DNA from 3 places in the Streptomyces sp. NPDC058086 genome. Region 1 is predicted to be linked to each of the others. Evidence: riboswitches for the same ligand, from Rfam matches in the RefSeq annotation. Region 1 holds a riboswitch; each other region holds the start of a gene.

Region 1 (7,111 bases):
TGGTGTATTCGGCGAGGGACACCGGGTACTTGCAGCCCTCTCCGACGGTCTGACCCGGGGCCAGCCGGACCTGGACGCTGCCGGGAACGGTGTCCCAGAGATGGAACCCGCCCTGCGAGGTCCAGTCGGCACCCACGACGTTTCCGTCCGCGCCGACGATGCGGTACTGGACCGTGGCGGACTCGCACGCCCCGGCGGTCGTGGCACTGGCCACCCCTGCGCCGAGCAAGGGCACGGCGGCGGTGGCGAATGCGGTTGCGGCGAGCACAGCCAGAGTTCTGGAGTGTTGCGAACGCGACAAGATGAGCCTCTGTGAAATCGAAAGTGTGGGAGGTGATTGCGCGCGAGTGACCGACGCGGACGGCAGATCTGGATGACCCGATGCAAGAACCAGCGCACGGACCAGCGGAAGAACCGACGGAAGAACCGGCGGAAGAACCGGCGGAAGGCATGCCGCCCAAGCCACTCGTGTCGCTTCGCTCACTTCAGACGCGGCGAAGCGAGCTGGATTCTTCCAACTTTTAACAACTCCCGTCAATCCTTCACTGGTTGCGCAGTTCCTCCACGGAACACACCCCGGCCGTACGGGACTTACGAGACCGGGTCCCGCACGGCCGCGACGGTTCAGGAAGCCAGGTCCCGGTGACGACGCAGCAGTTCCGCTATCGCGCAGCGCAAGCAGCCACCGTCGGGTGGCGATCAGTTGCTCGTACTCCGCCACCGTGAGGGCGACCGCCTCACGGCCGCCGAGGGTGATGCGGCGCGGCTGGGGTCGTCCGGCCACTCGGTTCCTCCGTTCCTCGCCCGGGTGGTGCCCACCCCATCGCTCGGTTCCGTCGGTCAGGTCCGTGATGCGCCGGCGTCGATGCCCGGAAAACGCGAGAGGGCCCCCGGATGGTTCCGTGGGCCCTCAATCGGGTGTCGGGTCATGTCAGCTGGGAACGGCGACCCGTCGGCTCGCGGCGGCCGTCACCGGCTTGGGATTCAGCAACCGCTCGGCCAACTCGCCGAAGACCAGGCCGAATCCGCCCCACAGGACGGTCTGGATGGCCAGCGCGGAGAGACGGAACCGCCACAGCAGAGTGGCGGGGAAGTCCTTCGGCACCTCGTTGATGACCGGCAGGAACGCGTACGCCAGACCGATCACGACGGCGAAGACGGCCACCGCGGCGACGGTGGCGTACCAGGTGCCGATCCTGGGTGCCAGCCGCTTGCCCAGGATGGTGGCGGCGATCGCGAGGAGCACGCTGAGCACCATCATCAGGAAGTACAGGGTGGTCCGCTTGCCGATGGTGTCGGGGTTGCCGACCGACGGCGGGTTGGCCGGGTACTTCAGGAACGGCACGACGTACACGGCCAGCAGCGCGCAGCCGGACAGCAGCAGTGCGGTCGCCCGCGGGCTGAAGCGGCCGACGCGGCCGAGCGCGAAGGAGAAGGCCAGCGCGGCGATACCGCCGAAGGCGACGCCGTAGACCAGGACGCCGGTGGCGAGACCGGCGGTGGACTGCAGGGAGCGGGAGACGATCTCCATCTCGTGCTCGTGCGAGTGGGCTTCCTCGAAGCTGATCGCGCTGTCGACGTTCGGCTCACCGAGGAAATAGGCGGCGACCAGGGCGAGCAGGCCGGCACCGAGGCCGGCCAGCATGCCCCGCACGAGCAGATTTCTTACCGTTGCGGAGTTCATGGCAGTGCTGGGGTTCCCCTCGGTCAGTGGCAGGGGAAGCCGAGAAGGTGGCGGGCGTCGTGCACCCACTCGTGGACGTCCGAGCCGGAGACGACGGAGGTGGCGCCCTGTTCGGCACCGACGAAGTACAGCAGGACGAGCATCAGGATGCCGAAGAAGACCGCCCACGGAGCTATCGCCTTGAGCGGCAGCGTGGCGGGAACGACGGGGGTGGTGGTTGTCGGCTGGGCGACGGTCTGCGCCATGGCAGAACCTCCTCGGGAGTTCGCGTCCCATCTCGGTGGTGCACTGGACGACGGCTACGGGTCTGACTCACGAGAGGTCCCAGCGGGCTGGAGCCTCTCGTTCACAGTGGCGCGACCGTGCCGGTTTCCCACCGGCTTCCGTCTTGCCGTCATCGATATCGCACCGACCGTACCGCGTGTCGGGTGCGGGGCCAAGACCGCGCCACCTGGCGTGATCTTCCTCTCCCACCAGGTGGCCGATCCCGAGTGAACAGCGGGTCAGCGGTGGCGGAACCCAGTTGAGTTCGGGCCCCGGCCCCGCTCTCAGACCGAGGGGGACCGGTCCGCGTCCTGGGACTCGGGCGTGTCCGTCGTACGACCGAGCTTCTGTGCCTCCTCCAGCGTGCGAGCCCCGCGGAGGGGGGAGAACGTGAGCCAGAAGGAGACGACGAGGTAGGAAACCCCGACGGCCCACAGGGCCGTACCGGGTGACAGGGCGTCGGCCAGGGCACCGCCGACGACAGCCCCCAGGGGCAGCGTGCCCAGGGCGACGAGGCGGTAGCTCGCGGTCACCGCGCCGATCTGGTGCTCCGGCGGAATGGCCTGCCGCAGGCTGACGGCGAACACGTTGAACAGTGCGACACCGAAGCCGTTCACCATCATGGCGACGGACGCGAGCACGGCGACGTACCCGCCGACCCGGCTGACGGCGGGTACGAGCAGCAGACCCACCGCGGCCAGCACCGCACCCAGGGCCAGCACACCGCCGACGGCCCAGCGTTGGGTGAGCCGGGTGGCGCAGAGCGAACCGATCAGGGCCCCCACACTGCCGATGCCGGTGATCACTCCCACCGTGGTGCCGCTCATGTCGAGATCACGGACGGCGAACACCAGGAAGACGGTCAGAAAGGCCTTCTCGTGCAGGTTCGACAGGCCGGCCTGAACGCACAGGTCCCGGATCGGGCGCAGGGACCATGTGTAGCGGAGCCCGGAGCCGATCGCCTTCAGCGCCGACTCACGAGGCTGTTCGGGGGCCTTGACGCCCCGCAGCAGCAGACCGCTCACGGCGGCACCGGCGGAGCACGCGGCGGCCACCGTCAGGGTCGGCGACACCCCCAACTGCCCGACCAGGAAGCCGGCCGCGGCGGGACCGGCGAGGGTGCTGACCGAATACGTCGCCTGGTGCAGGCCGTTGGCCGCGGCGATGGAGTTCAGCGGCAGGAGCCTGGGCAGCGTGGACTGGTAGGCGACTTCGTAGAAGACGGTGGCGACACCGATCACGGCGGCGGCGGTGACAAGTTGGCCGAAGTTCAGCCCGTCGGCCGCCTGGAACGCGGCGAGCACCGCCAGCGCCGCGCCCTGGGCGGCACTCGCGGTGACGAGGGTGCGGCGCGGCGGATACCGGTCGACCATGACGCCCGCGACCAGCGAGAGCACCACGACGGGGACGAACTGCACCGCCGACACGAGTCCCACTCCCGTGCCGTCGGCATGGAGGTGGGTGACCGCGATCAAGGGTAGGAGAAAACTGGTCAGCTGTCCGCCGAAATGCGCCGAGGTTTCTCCCAGCCAGATGTTGCGGAAGTCTTTGTTGTCTGCGATCAGGATTCGGATATCCCTGTCGAATATGGCCACCGCAACCCCCGGTCAAGTCTTCATGAAAAAAATCACGGCAACGCTAGCATGGCGCACTGCGGTCCGCTACCGTGCAAGTCGATGTCGCTGTTGCACCCCCTTTACGGTAACAGGAGTCGCGGAATGTACGACCATTCAGGACTTACCGCCGAGGAAGTCGAACTGCTCCCCTCCGAGGAAGATGTCCGGCTTTACTCGGAGCGTGGCTGGTATTTGTCCGAGAAGCTGCTCACCGACGCCGAAGTGGACACCCTGACCGAGGCGAGCGAGCGCTATTACGCTGGTCAGCGCGATCGGGCACTTCCAACGCGGCCGGACCGGCTGGCCGACTGGACCCCCGCCGACGGAGAAGTCCAGCGCAACAACGATTACATTCACTACCAGGACGAAACCATGGGGAAAATCTTACGGAAGCCCATCATCGGGGCGGTGGCCGCCCGCTTGGCACAGACGCCCGGAATACGCGTTTTCCAGGCCACGCTGATCTATAAGCCGCCCATCGCCGAGGAGAAGTCGAACATTGTCTCTTGGCACTTCGACAAGTATTTCTGGCCCACCTGCTCGTCGGACGAAATGCTCACCGCTTTCATTCCGTTCCACGACTGCGCCGAGGAGTCGGGCACGATCACCATGGTGAACGGAAGCCACCGCTGGCAGCATCGGCACGGCGCCGCCCGACCGGTCGGTGATCCTCGGGACGTGGGGCGCGACTATCTCCTGACCGGTGACGCGGAGCGAAACGGCGCCGTGGTCGAGAAGGTCCCGGTGCACATTCCCAAGGGACACATGACCTTCCACCACTGCCTCCTCTACCACGGCAGCGGCGCCAACCGCAGTCTGCGACCGCGCCGGGCCATCTCGTTCCATCTCCAGGACGGGACGAACACCTACCGAGACCACGCCCTGTCCGACGGCCGGCAGGAGCCCTACAAACACGATTTCCTGGTCCGCAGGACTCCCGCCGGTCAACCGGACTACTCAGACCCGGAGTTCTGCCCGGTGCTGTGGCCCGTCCGCGAGCCCGGCGGCCCGGAGGCCTCCCTCACAGGGGAGTGACGCGGGACAGGTCCCACTCCTCCTCGCTCATACCGGCGCCCGCCTCCGCACGGACCGCGTCGGCGAGAGCCTGGTCCGCCACCGTGTCCCGTCGCAGTCCGGCGGGCGCGGTGGCCGGCAGGGGAACGACGGCCGCCCACAGGGGGTGCAGCGAAGCCCCCCGGTGAACCTTCGCCTTCAGGGCGGAAGGCCCGAGGTGGAGCGTGGTCATCGCGTTGCGTTCCATGTGGTGGAGCGGTTCGTAGTACACGGCGTTGAAGTACTCGTAGGCGTTCCGCGTCCGCCCGTAGTCGAAGCCGGCCACCCGGGCGTAGAAGGTGTCCCTCCAGGCGAAGCACAGGCTGGCGCCGACCAGTTCCCCCTTCTCGTCGACGCAGCGGAACACCGTGCTCAGGTCATCCAGGCAGTTTGCCTGGACGGTGAGGAACGTGTGGATCTCCGCGAGGTCGAGGGAGGCGTCGTACCGGTCCATGGTCTGGCCGATCAGTGGCGCGAACTCGTCGACGCACGCGGACAGCGGGGCCGTCTCCACGTGCAGCCCGGAGTCCGTGAAGCGCCGGATCTCGTACTCACGCTTGCGGACGTTGCGGCCGAGCAGCTGACGGTAGGAATCGAAGGTGCCGCCGTCGTTGTGCACCACGGCCTCGGCGGCCCGCAGCTGCGCCCGCACCCCGAACCGGCCCGCGAGCAGTCGCAGGCTCTCGGTGGTGAGGAAGTCGAAGAGCAGCGCGTCGCAGCCGAGCGTCGCGGCCCTCTCGGCGGCACCGGCGACCAGGGCGTCGAGTGCCTCCCCTGCCGTACCGGGATCCTTCGGCAGCAGGAACTCGTTGTGGTAGCCCGTACGGGTACCGAACCTGAGCGCGGTATGGCCCTCGGCCACGTCCGGCAGGGGCGGCGCGTTCTCCGACGGGAAGTCGTAGTACGGCGTCCCGGCGAGGAGTTGGCCGTCGGCCTCGACGGTGAGGTATCCCGGGGTGGCGAACTCGGGCCTCTCCTGACCGCGCAGCCAGGCGTGGCTCTGGTAGAAGCAACTGCCCGGCGCGAGCGCGTCCCAGGCCTCCCGGTCGATGTCGTCGATCGTCTCGAAGTGCCTCACATCAGGCATGTGTCTTCCTCCCCTTGCTCACAGCAGCCAGTCGTCGGTGTTCAACCCGCCCACCACGTACTGGCCGTACTCGGCGCCGAACGCCTCCGCCTCGGCCCGGTTGCGCTCGCGGACCTTCGCCCCGTCCGCCGCCAACGGCCGGTCCACTCCCACGAACACGCTGTACAGGGGATGAGGCTGGGCGCCGCGCGCCAGCTTTGCCTGGAAGGTGCCCAGACCGAGGTGGATCGCCCGCACGGTGCGGCCGACGCCCGACTCGATGGGGTGATAGAAGACCAGGTTGAAATAGTCGGCCACGTTGGGCACCGAGTAGTCGAAACCAGCCACGCGCGCATACAGCGTGTCGCCGTGCCGGTACCGCAGCGCGAAACCGATGGGCTGCCCGGCGTCCTCGTCCAGGAGCAACGTGCTGCGGTCGCCGAGGTGGCGGCCCTGGCGGTCGTACACCGCTGCCGCGCGCTCCTCACCGTACGCGTGTCCGTGCTTGCGCATCAGTGCGCTGTTGAGCGGGGCGATCTCCTTGACGACCTCGGGAAGGGAGACCTCCCGGATGGTCCGCCCGCTGCGGCCGAAGTCCCTTCTCTCCCGCCGGGCCCGGGGCCGTCGGCCTGAGGGCAGCCAGGCGAAGTAGTCGTCCAGGTTCTGCCACAGACCGACGGGCAGAACGGTCTCCACGTCGTGATAGAGGACCACCGCCCCGTCGTCGGCATGGGCCTCGGCGACCTCCAGCGCCTCCGCCCGGGGCAGGTAGTAGTACCCGAGCACGTCCGCTTCGGCGGTTCGGGCGAAGTCGAGGGTCCGCGCTGTTAGCGCGTGCACCGCCTGCGCGCGCTCCTGCGCCGTCACTCCCTCACGGCCCGGCAGTTGGCCGCGGAACTCCGACCAGCCCGCGCCTAACACCATCGGCCGGGCGGCGAGTTGGGCGTGCCGCTCATCGTCGATCAGACCGGCGAGCAGGTCGGCGGGGGTGTAGAGCAGGTGCGGCGGACGTGTGAACGCGTACGCCTCGGCTCCCGCGACCGGCGTTCCCTGCGCGTCGCGCGCCAGCAGATAGCGAGTGGCGGCTCCGGGCGGCAACTCCTCCGCGCGTACGCCCGCGAAGCCGCTGCTGGAGTAGATCGTCCCGCCGATCACCAGAGCATCCCATTCCGCTGCCGGCAGCTGGTCAACGGAGTCGTACGAGGAGACGTGCATGGGGGAAACTCCAGAAAAGGTGATCGGATGAGTGTAGGGGGAAACGGTACCGGGGTTCATTTCAGCAGAGATCGCACATCGCTGTCGCGCGTGTGCAGGAGCAGGATGCCGGTGCCGCTGAGCTCGTCGAACAGCTTCTGGTTGGCGACCCGTTGGGAGCTGCGGACCTGCACGGCGTACCAGAGGATGGACCGGGGGCCGACGACGGTCCAG
Region 2 (7,111 bases), on a different contig from region 1:
CGTCCTGGCCCATCTTGGCGACCAGGATGCGGGGCCGACGGCCCTCGGCCTCCTCGAAGGAGGACACCAGGGTGCGGGTGCGTTCGACGGACGGCGACTCGCCGGCTTCGGTGCGGTACACACCCGAGATCGTACGGATCTGGCTCGAATGCCGCCCGTACACCTTCTCCAGCGCGTCGGAGATCTCACCGACGGTGGCCTTCGCGCGGGCCGCGTTCACCGCCAACTCCAGGAGATTGCCGGTTCCTTCGGCGGCCCGCGTCAGGGCGTGCAGCGCGTCCTGGCAGACCTGTTCGTCGCGCTCCGCGCGCAGCCGCCGCAGCTTCTCGATCTGCTGGGTGCGTACGGAGGAGTTGTCGACCTTGAGGACGTCGATCTGCTCGTCGGTCTCCACCCGGTACTTGTTCACGCCGATGACCGGCTGGCGTCCTGAGTCGATCCGGGCCTGGGTGCGGGCCGCGGCCTCCTCCACCCTCAGCTTCGGGATACCGGCGTCGATGGCCTGCGCCATGCCGCCCGCCGCCTCGACCTCCTCGATGTGCTGCCAGGCCCGGCGCGCGAGGTCGTACGTCAGCTTCTCGACGTACGCGCTGCCGCCCCACGGGTCGATCGCCCGGGTCGTGCCCGACTCCTGCTGGATGAGGAGCTGTGTGTTGCGGGCGATGCGCGCCGAGAAGTCGGTGGGCAGGGCGAGCGCCTCGTCGAGGGCGTTGGTGTGCAGCGACTGGGTGTGGCCCTGCGTCGCCGCCATCGCCTCCACACACGTACGCGTCACGTTGTTGAACACGTCCTGCGCGGTCAGTGACCAGCCGGAGGTCTGCGAATGGGTGCGCAGGGAAAGGGACTTGGCGTTCTGCGGGTCGAACTGCCTGACCAGCTTCGCCCACAGCAGCCGGGCGGCCCGCATCTTGGCGATCTCCATGAAGAAGTTCATGCCGATCGCCCAGAAGAAGGAGAGCCGGGGCGCGAACGCGTCCACGTCCATCCCCGCCGCCCGTCCCGCCCGGATGTACTCCACCCCGTCGGCCAGCGTGTACGCCAGCTCCAGGTCGGCCGTCGCACCAGCCTCCTGGATGTGGTAGCCGGAGATGGAGATGGAGTTGTAGCGCGGCATCCGCTGCGAGGTGAAGGCGAAGATGTCGGAGATGATCCGCATCGACGGCTTCGGCGGATAGATGTAGGTGTTGCGGACCATGAACTCCTTGAGGATGTCGTTCTGGATGGTCCCGGCCAACTTCTCGGGCGGTACGCCTTGTTCCTCCGCCGCCACGATGTAAAGCGCGAGCACCGGCAGCACGGCGCCGTTCATCGTCATCGACACGGTCATCTTGTCCAGCGGGATGCCGTCGAAGAGCTGCCGCATGTCGTAGATCGAGTCGATCGCCACGCCCGCCATGCCGACGTCACCGGTCACCCGCGGGTGGTCGCTGTCGTAGCCGCGGTGGGTGGGCAGGTCGAAGGCGACGGACAGGCCCTTCTGTCCGGCCGCGAGATTCCGCCGGTAGAAGGCGTTGGACTCCTCGGCCGTGGAGAAGCCCGCGTACTGACGGATCGTCCAGGGCTGGTTGACGTACATCGTCGGGTACGGGCCGCGCAGATACGGGGCGATGCCCGGGTAGGTGCCGAGGAAGTCCAGGCCCTCCAGGTCCTGCCCGGTGTACAGCGGCTCGACCGCGATGCCCTCCGGGGTCTCCCACAGGAGATCGGCCCCGCCCGTGGCCTTCTTGACGGCGCCGCGCCACTCGTCGCTCCCGCCGTCGGCCTTCGGGACCCCCAGCCCGATCCCGGAGAAGTCGGGGATTCCCATCGCTGCCATCAGGACACTCCCATACGGTCGAGGGTGGCGGAGAGCACGGCGACGGCGTCGCACCCCGCGAAGACATAGGCATCGACATCCGGATACTGCCCGGGACGGCCCGCGAGGAACACATGCCCGGCGCCCGTCGCCTTCAGCGCCCCGGCGACCTCCGCGGCCCGCTCCTCGTACAGCGTGTCGCTGGAGCACAGACAGACCTCGGTGGCACCGCTGTCCTCGAAGGCGCCCTCGGTGACGGGCTCGATGCCACCCGCCTGGAACAGGTTCGAGGCGAAGGTGAGGCGGGCGGTGTGCGCGGCGGCCGGGCCGAGGGCGGCCAGGAAGATCCGCGGCCGGGAACCGGTCGCCGCCAGGTGGGCGTCGGAGCGGGCCCGCAGCGCTTCGAACGCCTCGTCGCGCCGCACCCGCGGCAGCCCGCCGGACGGCGGAACGGGGGCGGCTGCGCGTTCTACGAGGCGCTCGGCGAGGTTCGGGAACTCGCTGACCCCGGTGACGGGTTCGCGCCGCTTGGCGAGCTTCGCGCTGCGCGCCTCCCAGGTGTGGGCGAGGTCCTGGCCGAGCCGGCCGGAGCGCAGGGCCGCCGCCTGGCCACCCTCCCCCTCGATCCGCTGGAAGAACTCCCAGCCCGCGTGGGCGAGTTCGTCCGTGAGCCGCTCCACGTACCAGGAGCCGCCCGCCGGATCGATCACCCGGGACAGATGTGACTCCTCGACCAGGATCGTCGAGGTGTTGCGGGCGATCCGCCGGGCGAACGCGTCCGGCAGGCCGAGCGCGTGGTCGAAGGGCAGCACGGTGACGGCGTCGGCGCCGCCCACCCCGGCGGCCAGCGTGGCGACCGTCGTGCGCAGCATGTTCACCCACGGGTCGCGGCGGGACATCATCACCGGCGAGGTCACCGCGTGCTGCACCTGCCCGGCCGGGGCCCCGCAGACCTCGGTCACCCGCGCCCAGAGCCGGCGCGCCGCCCGCAACTTGGCGATGGTCAGGAACTGGTCGGCGGTGGCCGCGTACCGGAACTCCAGCTGCCCACAGGACTGTTCGACACTCAGCCCGGCCTCGGTCAACTGCCGCAGATAGGCGACACCGGTCGCCAGCGAGGCGCCCAGCTCCTGCGCGGCCGAGCCGCCGGCCTCGTGGTACGGCAGCGCGTCCACGGTCAGCGCCCGCAGCCCCGGGTACTCCTCGGCGCACAGCCCCGCGAGAGCGGCGACGGGCGCGAAGTCGAACCCGCCGTCTCCGGTACGGGCCTCGTGGCCCAGCGGGTCGGCTCCCAGGTTGCCGCGCGCCGCCTCCTTGGCGACCCCGCGCTCCTGGTAGAGCCGTAGCAACTCGCGTGCGGCGGGCTCGACTTCACGTCCCGCGTCGAGGACGACGGGCGCCAGATCGAGATAGACGCCGTCGAGGACGCGGTCGAGCGAGGACACCGCGATGCCGCCCGCACCGGCGACCAGCCAGAGCGAGGTGACGCCGTTCTCCAGGTCCGCGAGGACTGCCGCCCCGTCGGCGGCCGTGTGCTGCTGGCGTACGTCCCAGCCGCCGAGGGTGTTGCCCTCGGGGCGCCCGCCCCGTACGAAGGGAGCGAAACCGGGCAGGCCGGGATCGGGCGCGGAGTCGTCCGCGGTGTACAGGGGCCGGGCGCGAAGCCCGTCCTCCAGCGTGGTGGACAGGGCGTCTTCCGCTGCTGCGCCCGAGACTTCCTTGCCCGACTTTCGCAGGACGCCTTCAACCAGGCGTTGCCACTGCTCATGGGTCGCGTCAGGGAACTCGGCGGCCAGCGAGAGCCCGTCGTCAGGCAGGACCGTCATGCTCGGATGTTAGGCCAGATCCGCAGGTGAGCAGCAGAGGACGCGGCTGTGACCTTGACCTCCCAGGGGTGGTCTTGATCAACAGGCCGTGTTCGTACTACGGCATCACATGGATCGCGGACAGTGCCGGGTGCCGTGGAGCGAGGAGGACGACCTGCGCTGCCCTGATGGTCTCAGCGGCCGGGGAGTGTTCCCGGAAACCGTACGTGGGGGCGGTCGCCCGTGCCTTCGCTCGTGACCGTGACGGTGGCTCGTACGCCGTAGACGTCGGCGATCAGGGCCTCGGTGAGCGTCTTCGCCGGGGTGCCGCAGGCGACGACCCGGCCCTGCCCGAGGACGACGATCCGGTCGCAGTACATGGCCGCGAGGTTGAGGTCGTGCAGGGCGGCAACGCTGGTGACGCGAAGTTCCGCGATCAGGGCCAGCAGGTCGAGCTGCTGCTGGATGTCGAGGTGGTTGGTGGGTTCGTCGAGAAGGAGTTCGCGTGGTTCCTGGGCGAGCGCGCGGGCGATCTGGACGCGCCGGCGTTCGCCGCCCGAGAGCGTGTGCCAGGAGCGGTCGGCCTTGTCGGTCAGGTCCGTACGCTCCAGCGCGGTGCGAACGGCCCTCTCATCGGCCGGAGTCGAGGGCGACCAGGCGCGTCGGTGAGGGATGCGGCCAAGACGTACGACGTCGAGCACGGTCAGGTCGTCCAGGGTGTCGACCTGCTGTTCGACGACGGCGACGCGCCGGGCGACGGCCCGGCGGCCGAGGTCGCCGAGCGGATGCCCGTCGAGGGTGACGACGCCGGAGGCGGGAGTGAGGACACCTGCGAGCAGACGCAGCAGGGTGGACTTGCCGGAGCCGTTGGGGCCGAGCAGACCCGTGATGGATCCAGGAAGGGACGTCAGATCGACGCCGCCCAGGATCAGCCGCCCGGCGACGGTGCGGGAGACACGGTCGGCACCGAGCGCGGCCCGCTTCGGCGCGGAGGCGATCGCGACCTTCCGGCCGCAGTTGTCGAGCGACACCGCAGCGGTGGATTTCGGCGACTTGCTCCCGTCGGCGGACGAGCCGCCGCCACAAGCGGTCAGCAACAGGGCCCCGGACAGGAGCAGGGCACAGCGGCGGGCTGGGCGCGCAACGGGCACGGGACATCCTCTGGCGCCGAGGGCCCAGGCGCGGGGCCCGTTCGTACGGTCCGCCAGCAGCTCTTCGGACTCGGGATCGCCCGGACGAGGCGCCTTCCCGGACTCCGGTCACGTAAGACCGCCGTCCAGTGGCTTCGTGTTGCCCCGGCCCGTCACCCTTACCGCTGCGCGTCAGCTCCGGATTCACACCGGATTCCCTTGACTGGCCTCGGTAAATTATCGCGCCCCCATCGGCCTCGCCTTCAGCACGATTGTTAGCCTTGGCTGTGATCCAATTCCCCGTGCCCGGCCAAGGCTTGCGATGAGCGCCGTCGGCTCCTTCCCGCTCGGTGCCGCGACCACGCTCGCCGAACTCGCCGCGGATCCGCATCCGCGACTGGCCCGGCTCCGTGCGCATGAGCCCGTTTCCTGGCTGCCCGAGCTGGACGGCTGGCTGGTGACCCGTCGCGATCTCGCGCTGAGCGTGATGCGGGACCCCGTGACCTTCACCGTCGACGACCCCCGGTTCTCCACCGCACAGGTCGTCGGCCCGAGCATGCTGTCCCTGGACGGTGACGAGCACGCACGCCACCGTGAGCCCTTCTCCGCTCCCTTCCGGCCCAGGGAAGTACGCGACGGCTTCGCCTCGTTCATCGAGCGGGAGACCGACCGGCTCATCACCGCGCTGGAACCGGCGGGCGCCGTCGAACTGCGACGTGCCTTCGCCGGCCCGCTCGCCGTCGCCGTCGTGACCGAGGCGCTCGGACTGGTCGGCACCACCGCGGACACGGTGCTCTCCTGGTACGACTCCATCGTGCGGTCGGTCTCGGACATCACCGCCGGACACGAGGCGGCACCCGCGGGCGCCGAGGCGTACGCGCGGCTACGGGCCGCTGTCGAAGCCACCGTCGCCGATGGGGGCGCGACTTCGCTCCTGGGCGCCGCCGCCGAGCGGCTGGCGCTGCCAGAAGTGGCGTCCAACGCCGCGGTGCTGATGTTCGGAGGGATAGAGACCACCGAGGCGATGATCACCAACGCGCTGCTGCACCTGCTGCGACACCCCAGCCAACTCGCCCTTGTCCGCGACGACGTCGACCTGCTGGACGGCGCGATCGAGGAATCGCTGCGCCTCGAACCCGGAGCGGCGGTCGTGGACCGGTACGCCACCCGTGACACCGTCCTCGGCCCGGCCACGATCCGCCGGGGTGAACTGGTCACCGTCTCCCTGGCGGGCGCCAACCGCGATCCGGCCGTCTTCCCCGATCCCGATCGGTTCGACGTCCGCCGCGAGAACGCGCGTCTCCAGCTGGCCTTCGCGCACGGCCCGCACTACTGCCTCGCCGCGCACCTCGCCCGACTGGAGACCCGTATCGCCCTTCAGCGCCTGCTCGAACGTCTCCCCGCCCTGCGCCTCGACCCGGCTCACCCGGCCACTCCGCACGGGCTGGTCTTCCGCAAGCCGCCCACCCTGCATGTCCTGTGGGACGGCCCCGCCTGATCAACGCGACACCAGGGTGCGTCGCAGGGATCTCATGAAGGGCCGCAGAAGCCATCGCCGGGCGGGTACCTCCACGTACTCGTAGAGGAGCCAGGCGAGTGCCAGGGACACCGCGAAGGCGGTGAGCGCGCCGATCGGCGACGGTTTGAACAGGTGCTGCCCCGCGCGCAGCACGAGCAGGTGGACCATGTAGAAGGCGAAGGAGAGTTCACCCAGTCGGACGAGGGCCGGATGTCGCCACAAGCTGGGAAGGCCGCGTACGTCGGCGAGGGCGGCCGCGGGGATCAGACAGGTGAAACCGACCAAGGTGCAGGCGACGCAGGCGTACGATCCGCCGACCTGGGAGACCAGGAAGTAGCCGATGATCGTCAGGGCCACCGACGCCTCCAGGCCGGGTCCGCGCCAGCGGCCGAGGAGTACGAGGCGGGCCACGGCGACTCCGAGGACGAACTCGGGCAGCCGGGCGGCGGGGAAGGAATACAGGGTGCGGCCGACACCCAGGTACAGGTCCGCCCGGGTCAGGATGAGCACGGTCAGGACGCTCGCGCCGGCGAGCGCGGTCGCGGTGAGGGCCCCGGCGTGCCGCAGCAGCAGGGCGAACGCGGGGAAGGTCGCGTAGAAGAACGCCTCGCACGCGAGGGACCAGCTGACGGGGTCGAGTGTCTGCCACCACGGGTGCCACCAGGAGTGGACGAGAAGCAGATTCGCCGCGCTGCCGGCCGGCTTGCCCATGCCCATGACGAACACCGCGATACAGGCCGTGACCAGGTGGACGGGGTAGAGACGGGCGAAGCGCCGGCGCCAGAAGGCCGTGGGGCGGTCGTCGGACCGCGCGGACCAGCCGAGGACGAAGCCGGAGAGCAGAAAGAAGAAGGAGACCCCG
Region 3 (7,111 bases), on a different contig from region 1:
TAGCCCGCGATGGCGCACAGGAGGGCGTTGGTGTCGTACCGGAGGGGCTTGGCGACCGTCGCGAGCGCCTCGGCCGTGGTCGCGTCGGCGGGGACGCGGGCACAGACCGTCCGCGGTGCGGGCGGCGTCTCGCCGCCCGGGGCGTCCGCGGTCGTGCCGGAGTCGATGACGAGGGCCACCCGCTTGTGGCCCGCCCGGGCGGGCGTCTTCGCGCAGATGGACGCGAAGTCGGCGTCGCCGCGCGGCTTGGAGGCGTCCTGCGAGTCCGCGCTCACCGCGAAACGGAAGCCCTGCACGTCGCCGTCGGACGGCCGCGCGGTCGACGGGCCCTGCGTCGCGTACGTCCACTTCCCGCCGGTCAGGTCCCAGAACGACCAGTAGCGGTAGCCGACGGCCTGGGCCTGTCCCGCGCCGCCGAGTACGAGCAGGAGCAGGGACAGGACCAGTGCGCACGTCCGACGGCGGCTCACGGCTGCTGCTTCTTGTTCCGGGCGCTGATCAGGAAGCCGATGCCGATGCCGCCGACGAGACCGACGCCGATGATCCACCAGACGCTGACGCCGCTGTCGTCCTTCTTCTTCGCGGCTTCCGCGGCGGACGCGGATGCGGAGGCCGTGGGCTCGGCCGGGAGGGACGCGGGCGCGGGGCCGGTGGCGTTGAGCTGCTTGACGAGGTCCCGGCCACCGAAGTCGCGCGGGTCGAACGTCGCCGCGTCGGCGGCGAGGACGAGCTGCGCGTACGCGGCGGGTCCGGACTGCTCGGCCCACTGCGCGGAGTGGGCCTCCAGCCAGCGCAACGCGTCGGCCGCCTTGTCGCCGTGCCCGGCGGTCGCGAGCGCGACGACCGCGTCCGCCGTGTTGCCGTAGTCCGGCTGGTCCTTGGCGCCGGGCATCGTCGACGTGAGGTGCTGGTCCTTGGCGAGCGCCTTGACGAGGTACGCGGCGCCGTTCCGGGCCGCCTGTTCGGCGCCGGTGGCGGCTTTGCAGGAGAGGGGGTCGGCCACGGGCTTCAGGGGCTCACCGGCGAGGCCCTTGCCCAGGGCTCCGACCACGGCCGCCGCCGTCGCGTCCGCGTTGGCCGCGAGCTTGCCCTTCTTGTCCGGCTGGTAGGCGAACGCGCCCCCGTCGGCCCCGCCGCACGGGATCGACAGCTTCACGAGGGCGTCGTACGGCGACTTGCCGTCCTTGGAGACGTCCGCCGGCTTCTTGCCCACCGCCGCCAGCGCCCCGATCACCACGGACGTGGAGTTCGCGTCGCTCGCGCCGCCCGCCGTGTAGCCCCAGCCGCCGTCCTTGTTCTGTACGGACTTCAGCCATGCGACGGCCTTGCCCGTCTCGCCGCCGTGGCCGCCGAGCGCGGCGAGGGCCTGCACGGCCGCCGAGGTGCTGTTGGTGTCGACCATCGTCTTGGCGTCGCACTTCGCCGACGCGTCGGCGCGGTACGCCGCGAACGCCCCGTTCGCGCACTGCTGCCCGGCCAGCCAGTCGACGGCCTTCGCCGCGGGCTTCACACCGACGGTGTGCTGGGCGAGCAGCGCGAGGGACTGCCGCCAGACACCGTCGTAGGTGGGGTCGGTGGTGCCGTAGAGGCCGGAGGGTATCGCCGGGGCAGGCGAAGGCGAGGCGCCTTCGGCCACGGCGGCCGGGGCCAGGGCCGTACCGATCACTACGGTGGCGGCCAGTACCGCGGCGCTGCGGCGAACAATCATGACTCTCCCTGCGGGAGCCGGGCAGCACCGGGCGCAGGCTTGGCCCCGAGCGGCTCCGGCCCCGTGTCCCTCGACGGTGCCGGCCACCGGCGGGCTGCCGGTGGCACGAGCCGGTCACGTCCCGGACGAGGCGATCCGGCTCACCACCCTGCGGCTTCGCGCGGGCGGTTCACGGTTGCGGGTCAGCGCCGGAATTGCACCGGCTTCTCCGCGTACGGGTGTGATGACGACCTGCTTACTGTACCGGCCCGTAGGAATCGCCTGAGGAGTGGCTGTGACGGTGGATAGGTTCGGCGGCATGGGGACGGGGAGACTGATCGGTTCGGGGCGTTCGGCGGATGTCTTCGAGGTGGAGGGGGAGCGGGGCTGGGTGGTGCGCCGGGATCGGGACGGGTGGGGGGACGCGGCGGCCGAGGCGGCGGTGATGGAGTACGTGCGGGGGCACGGATATCCGGTGCCTGCCGTGCGGGCGGCGAGCCGGACCGAGATGGTGATGGAGCGGCTTTCGGGGCCGACCATGCTGGCGGCGTTCGAGGCGGGGGAGATCGGCGCGCGGGAGGGCGGTGGCGTGCTTGCCGGGCTGCTGCGCGCGCTGCACGCCGTGCCCGGCCGGGGCTCCGGTGACTCAGGCGTCCGCGTACTGCACCTGGATCTGCACCCGGACAACGTGATGCTCACCCCGGACGGCCCGAAGGTCATCGACTGGTCCAACGCCGAGGACGGGCCGCCCGGTCTGGACTGGGGCATGTCCGCCGTGATCCTCGCCCAGGTCGCCGTCGGCGCTGAGGTCCACGCGGAGCTGGCCCGCGAGACGCTGGTCGCGATGCTCGACGGGAACGCGGACCGGGTGACGCGGGAGGGGCTTGTGGAGGCGCGGGTGCGCCGGGCCGCCAATCCGACCATGAGCGCACATGAGGTCCGACTCCTCGCGGATGCCGAGGAGTTGATCCGGACGCTGCTTCACTGAGCGGTGCGGCGCCAGAAGTCGCGCATCAGCGGGGTCGGCGTCGGGTTCTCCATGGCCACCTGGGTGAGGAGCAGGGTGACGGTGCCGGTGGCGGGGACGAGGTGGCCGGTGGTGCCGGTGCCGCCACTCCAGCCGTAGCGGCCCGGGACGTTCCAGGGGTCGGTGGGCGCGATGTCGACCTGGGCGCCGTAACCCCAGCCCTGGCCCTCCATGAAGAGCGCGCCGATCTCGCGCTGCGGCCGGGTGAGGTGGTTGGTGGTCATCTGCCGTACCGAGGCGCGGGAGAGGAGCCGGTGGCCCTCGGCCGTGGTGCCGCCCGCGAGGAGCAGCCGGGCGAAGGCCAGCCAGTCGTCGGCGGTCGAGACGAGTCCACCCCCGCCGGAGGGGAACGGCGGCACGCGGCTCCACTGACCGTCGGGCGCGTCGGCCAGTTCGAGACCATGGCCGTCGGGCGCGGTGCGGTAGGAGCTGGTGAAGCGGTCGCGCTTGGCGGCCGGTACCTCGAACGCCGTGTCGGTCATGCCGAGCGGCTCGAAGATCCGCTCGGCCAGGAACTCCGGCAGTGAACGGCCCGTGACCCGGGAGACCAGCACGCCCTGGAGGTCGGAGCAGGTGCCGTACAGCCAGGCCTCGCCCGGCTGGTACAGCAGCGGGATCCGGGACAGGTCCGCCAGCCATGCGTCCGGCGCCGGGAAGCCCTGCGGTTCGCGGCCGTCCTTCTGGACCTCGAACAGCGCCTGGACCTGCGGCAGTGTGAAGTCGGACGGGAAGCCCCAGCCCGCCCGGGAGGAGAGCAGGTCGGCGACGGTGAGGGGACGGGCGGCCGGGACCACGTCCTCGACCGGACTCGACGGGGTCCGTACGACCATCGGCTTCGCCAGCTCCGGGAGCCAGGTGTCGACCGGATCGTCCGACGCGATCTCCCCGTCCTCGATCAGCATCATCACCGCCGCCGCGGTGATCGGCTTGCTGATCGAGGCGATACGGAAGATCGAGTCCCTGGCCATCGGGGCGCTGCCCTCGACGTCGACGGTGCCGACGGCCCGGACCTCGACCGTGTCGCCGCGGGCCACCAGGCCCACGGCTCCGGGCACCTTGCCCTCGTCGACGTACGCCTTCAGGAGGTCGTGCAGGCCGCTCGCCGACCTGGGGTTCGGGTCCGGCTTCGGCAACGGGTTCGGCATCGGCTTCGGCATCGGTCGGCCTTTCTGGGGGGTGCTGCTTCGGTATCTACGACTCCCGTCGCGTCGCGGAATCATCGGTCACGGCACGGGCGCCGGAACCGTCGCCTCCGTGGGCTGGCACAGCACCAGGGCGAGATCGTCGGCGAGGGCGGTGCCGGTGTGGGCGAGCAGGCGGGCGTGCAGGGACCGCAGGGCCTCGTCGGGGAGCGGCTCGCGCAGGGCGAGCGCCGCCTCGCCGAGGAGGGGGAACGGGGCGCCCTCCGGGTCACGGGCCTCGGTGAGGCCGTCGGTGTAGAGGAGCAGCCGGTCGCCGGGCTGGAGCCGTACGCGGTACTGGCGCGGGTCGGGATCGAGGCCCAACGGCGGTGTGGGGACGAGGGGTTCGAGGAGTTCGATGCGGTGGCCGGAGCGCAGCGGGGGCGGATGGCCGCAGTTGACGAGCCGCACCTCGCCGGGCGCGAACTCGGCGAGCACCGCGGTGACGAAGTCCTCGGGGCCCAGCTCGGGGGTGAGGAGGGCGTCGAGTTCGGTGGTGAGGGTCACCAGGTCCGGTGCGGTGTAGGCGAGTTCACGGAAGGCCGTGATGGTGCCGGCGGTCAGCCGGAGCCCCTCGACGCCGTGGCCGCGTACGTCGCCGACGAGGACCCGCAGGCCGTACGGCGTCACCGCGACGTCGTACAGGTCGCCACCGACGGTCGATTCGTGGGAGGCGCTGTGATACCGGGTACAGACCCGGGTGCCGTCGAAGGTGCGGGAGATGGGCCGCAGGATCGCCGTCTGGGTGACCCGGGCCACCTCGCGGGCCCGCGCCAGCCGGTCGCGGAGGCGGTCGCGCTGCCGGGCCGCGTACACGGTGAGCGCGCAGCCGACGAGGAGTCCGCCCCAGCGGATGCCGAAGCCGGTGCTCGGCACCTCGTCGTTGCCGATCCCCATGGCCAGGCCCAGGACCGCCGACCAGCAGCACACCAGCACGGTGTGCCGGACGCCGAGCCGGGCGCAGGCCAGCAGCGGGCCGATGAGCAGCAGGGTGATGAGCGGCGGTACCTGGTCGAAGAGCAGATCCGGCACGGCGATCAGCAGACAGGTGACGAGCGGCGCGAGCAGCGCCCGCCGCTCCCACTGTTCTTGATGTCCTCGGTCTTCTTGGTGTTCTCGACGATCTCGCTGACCCTGCTCCTTCGTGCCCATCACCCGACGATCTCCGAACATCGACCGCCGCACCCTCACCAACAGGGAGTTGATCGCATCTCGTCGAAAGGTGCCCGGAACTGTCGTGGTGCCGACGCTCTTCTGTCCGAGTTCTCGGACAGCCGCCGGAGCCGGTGTGATCCGTCCAGACTGGTTGTTGTGTCCGACAAAACGACCGAGCCGACGCATCCGACCGGCGGCGGGCCCGGCAATCTGCCGCCCGAGACGCACAGCTTCGTCGGGCGACGGGAGGAACTCCACTGGCTGGAGGCGGAGTTGGACTCCTCGGTGGGCATATACCGGCTCCTGAGCGTCGTCGGCGTCGGCGGAGTCGGCAAGACCCGGCTCGCCCTGCGCGCCCTGGGCCGGGTCCAGGAGGCCTACCCCGACGGCGTCTGGCTGGTGGAACTCTCCCCCCTGCACACCGCGGGCCTGGTCGGCCTTGCCGTCGTGGAGGCGCTGCGGCTCGCCGACCAGTCCACCGGTCCCGTCACCGAGGTGGTGGCCGAATGGGCCGAGGACAAAAGGCTGTTGCTGGTGCTCGACTCCTGCGAACACGTCCTCGCGGAGTGCGCCGCACTCGTCGAGACCCTGCTGCCCGCCCTCCCCGGCCTGCGCGTCCTCGTCACCAGCCGCGAACCGCTCGGACTGCCCGGCGAACTCGTGCTGACCCTGGACCCGCTGCCGATCGCCGACGACGCGGTCACCCTGTTCGCCGACCGCGCCACCAACACCGGTTTCACCCTCGACGACATCAACCGCCCCACCGTGGAGGCCGTCTGCCGCCGCCTCGACGGCATCCCGCTCGCCCTCGAACTCGCCGCCGCCCGACTGTCCGAACTGTCCCTGGCCCAGCTCCACGGCCGGCTCGGCGAACGCCTGCCGTCCCGGCTCGACCTGCTCAGCGCCCCGCGCGACGGCGCCGGACCGCCACGCCACCAGACACTGCGCACGGCGATCGGCTGGAGCCACGAACTGTGCGCACCGCTGGAGCGGCTGCTGTGGGCCCGGCTCTCGGTGTTCGCGGGCGGCTTCTGCTTGCGCGCCGCCGAGGAGATCTGCGCGGGCGGCCCGCTGCCCGCCGGGCGGATCGCCGCACTGCTCGCCCGGCTCGTCGAGCAGTCCATCGTGCAGCGCCACCGCACCGACCCCGCCCGCTTCCGGCTCCTCGACACCGTCGGGGAGTTCGGCGCCGACTGGCTGCGCGCCCTCGGCGAGGAACAGGCCGTACGGCTGCGCCACCGCGACCACTTCCGGCGGCTGGTCCGTCAGGGATGGACCGAGTGGAACACCGGACGGCAGGTCGCCTGGTGCGAACGCACCCTCACCGAACACGCCAACCTGCGCGCCGCGATGGACTGCGCGCTCACCGACCCCGACCGCCGGATCGCCCTGGGGATGGCGGCCGACCTCGGCTTCCTGTGGCGGCACTGCGGCTCTCTGCGCGACGCCCAGCACTGCCTGGACCTCGCGCTCGCCGCCGACCCGCCGCCCGGACCCGACCGCACCCGCGCCCTGTGGGCACGCGGCGCGGTGGCACTGCTCCAGGGCGACCTGGAGGTCGCGGCGGACTGGGCGGAGCGCTGCACGGACGCGGCGGACACCCAGGCCGACCCGGTGGCCGTGGTGGCCGCCGCGTATCTCACCGGCGGCCAGCTGGCGCTGAGCGGCCGACTGGGCGAGGCGATCGACGTACTGTCCGCCACGCCCCGACTGCCCATCAGGCAGGACGGGTTCGGGGCGGCCCAGCTCCAGGTCCGGGTGGCGCTGTCCTTCTCGCACCTGCTGCGCGGCGACCACGACCGGGCGCGGACGGTGGCCGAGGAGGTGCGCGAGGCCAGCGTGGAGTGCGGGGAGTCGTGGGCGGGCGCCTTCGCCGACGGGATCGTCGCCCAGACGGACCTGGCCCGCGGCGAGGTCCGCGCCGCCGTCGACAACGCCCGCACCGCGCTCGCCGGACACGGTCTGCTGCACAACACCGTCGGCGCGGCCATGGCGCTGGACGTCCTGGCCGCCGCGGTCGTCGCGGCGGGCGACGGCCTGCGCGCCGCCCGCCTCCTCGGC

What was found. Region 1 has a riboswitch for cobalamin ahead of ACFVWD_RS16285 (CbtB-domain containing protein). Riboswitches for the same ligand answer to the same signal wherever they lie in the genome.
Region 2: linked by a shared signal. The riboswitch ahead of ACFVWD_RS32085 (ABC transporter ATP-binding protein) and the one ahead of ACFVWD_RS16285 (CbtB-domain containing protein) in region 1 are both predicted to bind cobalamin.
Region 3: linked by a shared signal. The riboswitch ahead of ACFVWD_RS15050 (prenyltransferase/squalene oxidase repeat-containing protein) and the one ahead of ACFVWD_RS16285 (CbtB-domain containing protein) in region 1 are both predicted to bind cobalamin.

The regions. Positions count from the first base shown of each region.
Region 1 covers NZ_JBHVST010000017.1:105,663-112,773, forward strand. Annotated here, with positions in the region: gene ACFVWD_RS16275 (hypothetical protein) at 1-268, opposite strand, end outside; gene ACFVWD_RS16280 (CbtA family protein) at 932-1,684, opposite strand; gene ACFVWD_RS16285 (CbtB-domain containing protein) at 1,708-1,929, opposite strand; cobalamin riboswitch at 1,964-2,112, opposite strand; gene ACFVWD_RS16290 (MFS transporter) at 2,233-3,543, opposite strand; gene ACFVWD_RS16295 (phytanoyl-CoA dioxygenase family protein) at 3,667-4,599, shown strand; gene ACFVWD_RS16300 (hypothetical protein) at 4,586-5,704, opposite strand; gene ACFVWD_RS16305 (GNAT family N-acetyltransferase) at 5,723-6,898, opposite strand; gene ACFVWD_RS16310 (adenylate kinase) at 6,955-7,111, opposite strand, start outside.
Region 2 covers NZ_JBHVST010000050.1:20,582-27,692, forward strand. Annotated here, with positions in the region: gene scpA (methylmalonyl-CoA mutase) at 1-1,807, opposite strand, end outside; gene ACFVWD_RS32080 (methylmalonyl-CoA mutase family protein) at 1,816-3,621, opposite strand; gene ACFVWD_RS32085 (ABC transporter ATP-binding protein) at 3,795-4,598, opposite strand; cobalamin riboswitch at 4,789-4,973, opposite strand; gene ACFVWD_RS32090 (cytochrome P450) at 5,053-6,228, shown strand; gene ACFVWD_RS32095 (acyltransferase family protein) at 6,229-7,111, opposite strand, start outside.
Region 3 covers NZ_JBHVST010000016.1:7,510-14,620, forward strand. Annotated here, with positions in the region: gene ACFVWD_RS15045 (SCO2322 family protein) at 1-470, opposite strand, end outside; gene ACFVWD_RS15050 (prenyltransferase/squalene oxidase repeat-containing protein) at 467-1,708, opposite strand; cobalamin riboswitch at 1,820-1,958, opposite strand; gene ACFVWD_RS15055 (phosphotransferase family protein) at 2,007-2,675, shown strand; gene ACFVWD_RS15060 (serine hydrolase domain-containing protein) at 2,669-3,859, opposite strand; gene ACFVWD_RS15065 (PP2C family protein-serine/threonine phosphatase) at 3,938-5,047, opposite strand; gene ACFVWD_RS15070 (ATP-binding protein) at 5,207-7,111, shown strand, end outside.